DNA from 2 places in the Pseudomonas sp. Tri1 genome. Region 1 is predicted to be linked to the other one. Evidence: predicted binding sites of a transcription regulator. Region 1 holds the regulator's gene; the other holds the start of a gene.
What was found. The regulator sigma-54, encoded in region 1, starts transcription at its own class of promoters, with help from an activator protein. The targets are predictions, from matches to a motif close to ANTGGCATNNANNTTGCTNT.

Region 1 (3,410 bases):
ACATTGAGCGCCGTGCTTTTACCGGAGCCGGAGCGGCCACTGACGATGATCATGCGCATGTTTAATGACCGTTCTGCTCGTCCAGGACAACCTGATACAAGGCTTCGTTGCTCGGTGCGCTGCGCAGTTTTTCGCGAACTTCCTTGCGGTCCAGCATGCTGGCGATCTGGCGCAGCAGCTCAAGATGCGCATCGGTTGCCGCTTCCGGGACCAGCAGTACAAACAGCAGGTCGACCGGGGCGCCGTCGATGGCGTCGAAATCTATGGGGGCTTCAAGGTGCAACAGTGCGCTGATGGGCGCGCTACAACCCTTGAGGCGGCAGTGGGGAATGGCAATGCCGTTGCCAAAACCGGTGGAACCGAGTTTTTCACGGGCAACCAGGGCCTCGAAGACGTCCTGCATTTCCAGATCCGGCACTTCGCGGTGGATCAGGTTGGCAATTTGTTCGAGGGCTTTCTTTTTACTGCCGCCCGGCGCGTTCACTTGGGAACGGCCGGGGGTCAGGATGGATTCTAGTCGGATCATGGATTGGGGGGGTTAACGACCGGTCGCGCCCTGGAGGAGGCTCTGGGTCTTTTCCTTATGCTTTTTAAGTTGGCGATCCAGCTTGTCGGTCAGCAGGTCAATTGCGGCATACATGTCTGAATGCTCCGCGTTGGCAACCACTTCTCCGCCGGGGATATGCAACGTGGCTTCGATTTTCTGCAGCAGCTTCTCGACGGTCATCGTCACTTGCACGTTGGTGATCTTGTCGAAATGCCTTTCCAATCGGTCGAGTTTTTCGCCGACGTAGGTGCGCAGGGGTTCGGTCACTTCCAGTTGGTGTCCACTGATGTTGACTTGCATACAGCTTCTCCTTCGTTGCCAGTGCATAAAGCGGCAGGCAGAAATGCCTGCCACTGGAACGCTGTGGCGTGGCCCGTTACATCAACCGCTTGCGTTCGCTCGAAGGTGCGATCCCGAGGGATTCGCGGTATTTGGCGACGGTACGGCGGGCCACCTGAATGCCTTGTGCCTCCAGTAAACCAGCGATCTTGCTGTCACTCAACGGCTTTTTCTGATTTTCCGCCGCCACCAGTTTTTTGATGATCGCGCGGATGGCTGTGGACGAGCATTCGCCGCCTTCGGAGGTGCTGACGTGGCTGGAGAAAAAATATTTCAGTTCATAGATACCTCGGGGGGTATGCATGAATTTCTGGGTGGTTACCCGGGAAATCGTCGACTCGTGCATGCCCACCGCCTCGGCGATGTCGTGCAGGACCAACGGTTTCATCGCTTCGTCGCCATACTCCAGGAAGCCGCGCTGATGCTCGACGATCTGGGTGGCGACTTTCATCAGGGTTTCGTTGCGGCTTTGCAGGCTCTTGATGAACCAGCGCGCTTCCTGCAACTGGTTGCGCATGAAGGTGTTGTCGGCGCTGGTGTCGGCGCGCCGGACGAAACCGGCGTATTGGGCATTGACCCGTAGCTTGGGCACCGACTCCTGGTTGAGCTCCACCAGCCAGCGATCGTTGTGCTTGCGCACGATCACGTCGGGGACCACGTATTCGGGTTCGGTGGATTCGATTTGCGAGCCTGGGCGCGGGTTGAGGCTCTGGACCAGTTCGATGACCTGGCGCAGCTCATCTTCCTTGAGCTTCATGCGGCGCATCAGCTGGCTGTAGTCGCGACCGCCCAGCAGGTCGATGTAGTCGGTGACCAGGCGCTTGGCTTCGGCCAGCCAAGGTGTCTTGGCGGGCAGCTGGCGCAGTTGCAGCAGCAGGCATTCGCCCAGGTTGCGGGCGCCGATGCCGGCCGGTTCGAATTGCTGGATGCGATGCAGGACGGCTTCGATCTCGTCCAGCTCGATGTCCAGCTCGGGGTCGAAGGCTTCGAGGATTTCTTCGAGAGTCTCGTCCAGGTAGCCCTGGTTGTTGATGCAGTCGATCAGGGTCACGGCGATCAGGCGATCGGTATCGGACATCGGCGCCAGGTTCAGTTGCCACAGCAGGTGGCTTTGCAGGCTCTCGCCGGCAGAGGTGCGGGTGGTGAAGTCCCACTCGTCGTCGTCACTGCTCGGCAGGTTGCTGGCGCTGGTCTGGTAGACGTCCTCCCAGGCCGTGTCCACCGGCAGGTCGTTGGGGATGCGTTCGTTCCATTCGCCATCCTCGAGGTTGTCCACCGTCGGGGCGGCTTCCTGGTAGGACGGTTCCGGGATTTCGGTGTTGGTCTTTTGCTCGACGTTGTCGGCCAGCGGATCGGTATTGTCGAAGTCGTCGCCTTCTTCCTGGCGTTCGAGCATCGGATTGGACTCCAGGGCCTCCTGGATTTCCTGTTGCAGGTCCAGGGTCGACAATTGGAGCAGGCGGATGGCCTGTTGCAGCTGCGGTGTCATCGTCAGCTGCTGGCCCATTCTCAAGACTAGCGATGGTTTCATGGCAGGGGCTTAACACCTTATTCGCCGGCGCACATGCGCCATCCACTACAGGGCGCCGAAGCGCCAAACTTAAGCAAATTATATGCCTGAAACTGAAGTGTTTGCCTAGAGCGCCGCCATAATAAATTAGCGGCGCCAGGGCGATTCGCCAGACACTTTGCGCTTACAGGCGGAACTCGTGGCCCAGATACACTTCCTTGACCAGCTCATTGGCCAGGATGGTGGCGGAGTCGCCTTCGGCGATCAACTGGCCATCATTGACGATGTAGGCGGTTTCGCAGATATCCAGCGTCTCGCGCACGTTGTGGTCGGTGATCAGCACGCCGATCCCCTTGGCCTTGAGGTGGTGGATGATCTGCTTGATGTCGCCCACTGAAATCGGATCCACGCCGGCGAACGGTTCGTCGAGCAGGATGAATTTCGGTGCGGTGGCCAGGGCGCGGGCGATTTCCACGCGGCGCCGTTCGCCACCGGACAGGCTCATGCCCAGGTTGTCGCGAATGTGGCTGATGTGGAATTCCTGCAGCAGGCTTTCCAGTTCCTGGCGGCGACCGGCCTTGTCGAGCTCCTTGCGGGTCTCGAGGATGGCCATGATGTTGTCGGCAACCGACAGCTTGCGGAAGATCGACGCTTCCTGGGGCAGATAGCCGATACCGGCCTTTGCCCGGCCGTGCATGGGCTGGTGGCTGACGTCCAGGTCGTCGATCAGCACGCGCCCCTGGTCGGCCTGGACCAGGCCGACGATCATGTAGAAGCAGGTGGTCTTGCCCGCGCCGTTAGGGCCGAGCAGGCCGACGATCTGGCCGCTGTCGATGGACAGGCTGACATCACGCACGACTTGACGGCTCTTGTAGCTCTTGGCCAGATGCTGAGCTTTCAGAGTTGCCATTACTGGGCCTTCTGCTCGTCGGTTTTCTTTTTCGGCTGGATCACCATGTCGATGCGAGGACGGGATTCAGTGATTTTGCTGCCCGTAGCGCGACCGGCGCTGGC
Region 2 (3,410 bases), 1.3 Mb from region 1:
CCGGGAGGTCGTCCAGGCCTTCGTCGTTGTGCTCATAATCGACGGTTCCTTGTGGGATCAGCCGATTGAAAAATCGTTCGAAGTCTCGACGTACCGCCGGATCGGCGTTCTCGTTGATGGTCAACGAGGCCGAGGTATGCTGCAGCCACAGATGCAACAGACCGACACGACATACCTGGAGTTCAGGCAGGCCGGCGAGTAACTCGTCCGTCACCAGATGAAAGCCCCGGGGCCTTGCCCGCAGGGTTATCAGCGTCTGTTGCCACATACAGATCTCCGCACGTTCGGCGCGCATTCTAGCGCGCTCTGGGAAAAAACAAAGGGCCTAATGCGCCTGCCTCCATGTAAGCCTTTGGCCGTAGAAAAACCCATGTCGCATACATAACAAAAGACGTCGGAAAAACCAGCACTCCCTGTGAGCACTGACAAATCCCAGACAAAAAAATGCCCGGCGAACCGGGCATTTTTTTATCGCGCGTGCTTACAGGTTGTAGCCACGCTCGTTGTGCTGGGCCAGGTCCAGGCCCACGGCTTCTTCTTCCTCGGAAACACGCAGACCCATGACGGCGTCCAGCACCTTGAGGATGATGAAGGTGACGATCGCGGTGTAGACCACCGTGAACCCCACGCCCTTGAATTGAATCCACACTTGCGCACCGATATCGGTCACGGTGCCGAAGCCACCCAGGGCCGGCGCAGCGAATACACCGGTCAGGATCGCGCCGAGGATACCGCCAATGCCATGCACGCCGAAGGCATCCAGGGAATCGTCATAGCCAAGTTTGCGCTTGAGGGTGGTGGCGCAGAAGAAGCACACCACGCCCGCCGCCAGGCCGATGACCAGGGCGCCCATCGGGCCCACGGTGCCGGCTGCCGGAGTGATCGCAACCAGACCCGCTACCACGCCCGAGGCGATGCCCAGTGCGCTTGGCTTGCCGTGAGTGATCCACTCGGCAAACATCCAGCCCAGCGCCGCCGCAGCGGTGGCAATCTGGGTAACCAGCATCGCCATGCCGGCGGTGCCGTTGGCGGCGACGGCAGAACCGGCGTTGAAGCCGAACCAGCCGACCCACAGCATGGCGGCGCCCATCAGGGTGTAGCCCAGGTTATGCGGGGCCATCGGCGTGGTCGGGAAGCCTTTGCGCTTGCCCAGCACCAGGCACGCCACCAGGCCAGCGATACCGGCGTTGATGTGCACCACGGTGCCGCCGGCAAAGTCCAGCACGCCCCAGTCCCACAGCAGGCCGCCGTTACCGGACCAGACCATGTGCGCAATCGGTGCATACACCAGGGTGAACCACACGCCCATGAAGACCAGCATGGCGGAGAACTTCATCCGCTCGGCAAACGCACCGACGATCAGCGCCGGAGTGATGATGGCGAAGGTCATCTGGAACGTGATGAACACGGCTTCAGGGAACAGCGCTGCCGGGCCGGTCAGGCTGGACGGGGTGACGCCCGCCAGGAACGCTTTGCCCAGGCCGCCGACAAAGGAGTTGAAGTTGACGACGCCCTGCTCCATACCCGTGGTGTCGAACGCGATGCTGTAGCCATAAATGACCCACAGGATGCTGATCAGACCGGTAATGGCGAAGCACTGCATCATCACGGAAAGAAGGTTTTTCGAGCGAACCATGCCGCCATAGAACAGCGCCAGGCCGGGAATGGTCATGAACAGCACAAGAATCGTAGCAGTCAGCATCCAGGCGGTGTCGCCGGAGTTCAGGACTGGGGCTGCCGCTTCTTCTGCCATGGCCAGGCCAGGCATTGCGAAGGACAACAGGGCTCCTAGCCCTGCGAATTTACGCAGAGTCATATTGTTTTCTCCTGGGGCGTTGGGTTTGGCGGCTTAGATAGCGTCGGTATCGGTTTCGCCGGTACGGATGCGAATAGCCTGTTCCAGATTGACCACAAAGATCTTTCCGTCACCAATCTTGCCGGTGTTGGCGGCCTTGGTGATCGCCTCGATCACCCGGTCGAGATCCTTGTCGTCAATGGCGACATCGATCTTCACCTTGGGCAGGAAGTCGACCACGTATTCCGCGCCGCGATACAGCTCGGTGTGACCCTTCTGCCGACCGAAGCCTTTGACCTCAGTAACGGTAATGCCCTGCACGCCGATCTCGGACAACGACTCGCGCACGTCGTCCAACTTGAACGGCTTGATGATGGCAGTGACTAGCTTCATGAAACTTTCTCCCGAATTGGTGGACTTGCCCCAGGAAAACAAACCCGACTCAAGTCTAAGCGCAGTGCCTGGCTTTGTAACGCATCGTCGGCCCAAGTTGCCCGACAGGTGCCAGCTAACCGTTCCTGACGAAGCTCCCCGCTCCGCCTGCTGCACTGCATTCGTCACAACGACTGCATCAGTGCATGGGTCATCAGCGTCTAAGCAGAAACCTTGCCACCTGTACCCAAACCCTCTGATTTCAGTCTCTTACCCACCGTACCCGCTTGCTTCGCACCACGAACCGCAGCGATACGCACAACAACAGTGCGCCATCGTCCGACCCAGTGCGCGAAAAGCGTGCATCCTTGCTTGCCAATTGACTATAGACACTGCGTGGTACACTGCCCGCCATCGTTTTCAGGACACTGCACATGCTTGCGCCCAAAGACCTCCTCGACGCCCTGAGCGGCCACGCCTCCCGCCTATTGAGCGGCGACACCCCGCTACCCAAAAGCGAAATCGAAAGCCAGTTCAAGGCCCTGCTGCAAAGTGGGTTCAGCAAACTGGACTTGGTGAGCCGGGAAGAATTCGACAGCCAGATGGTCGTGCTGGCCCGAACCCGGGCACGGCTTGAAAGCCTGGAGGCCAAGGTCGCGGAGCTGGAAGCGCGATTGGTTCCAGCACAGGAGTAAGCACCTTCGGGCCATACGCCTGGCATCAGCCCAGGCGTATTCAACCCAAGGGGTCAGAGACGGAAACGGCCGACCAGGGTATTGAATGACAGGGCCAGGTTAGACAGCTCCTGGCTCGACGCATTGGTCTGGTTCGCCCCAGCTGCGGTCTGGGTCGAGAGATCCTGGATATTCACCAGGTTGCGATCGACCTCCCGTGCCACATGGGCCTGCTCCTCCGAAGCCGTGGCAATCACCAGGTTACGGTCATTGATCTGCGAAATGCCGTCGGCGATCTGCTCCAGAGCCTCGCCAGTGGCCCGGGCCAGGCTCTGGGTCTCGGTCACCAGCGCCTGACTCTTGCCCATGGCATCGACCGCGCTGTCAGCCCGATCCTGGACTGCGTGGATCATGCTCTCGATTTCACCAGTGGACGCCTGGGTGCGCGCCGCCAAGGCTCGAACCTCGTCGGCCACCACGGCGAAGCCGCGACCCTGCTCCCCGGCGCGGGCGGCCTCGATGGCCGCGTTGAGCGCCAACAGGTTGGTTTGCTCAGCGATCCCACGGAT

Region 2: glnK (P-II family nitrogen regulator) is a predicted target of sigma-54. The motif match lies at 2,390-2,409, and genes of this name have one in related genera.

The regions. Positions count from the first base shown of each region.
Region 1 is NZ_CP072913.1:1,031,509-1,034,918, forward strand. It holds gene rapZ (RNase adapter RapZ) at 1-59, opposite strand, end outside; gene ptsN (PTS IIA-like nitrogen regulatory protein PtsN) at 62-526, opposite strand; gene raiA (ribosome-associated translation inhibitor RaiA) at 539-847, opposite strand; gene J9870_RS04380 (RNA polymerase factor sigma-54) at 924-2,417, opposite strand; gene lptB (LPS export ABC transporter ATP-binding protein) at 2,581-3,306, opposite strand; gene lptA (lipopolysaccharide transport periplasmic protein LptA) at 3,306-3,410, opposite strand, start outside.
Region 2 is NZ_CP072913.1:6,460,036-6,463,445, forward strand. It holds gene J9870_RS28310 (secondary thiamine-phosphate synthase enzyme YjbQ) at 1-268, opposite strand, end outside; gene J9870_RS28315 (ammonium transporter) at 482-1,816, opposite strand; gene glnK (P-II family nitrogen regulator) at 1,850-2,188, opposite strand; gene J9870_RS28325 (accessory factor UbiK family protein) at 2,602-2,862, shown strand; gene J9870_RS28330 (methyl-accepting chemotaxis protein) at 2,916-3,410, opposite strand, start outside.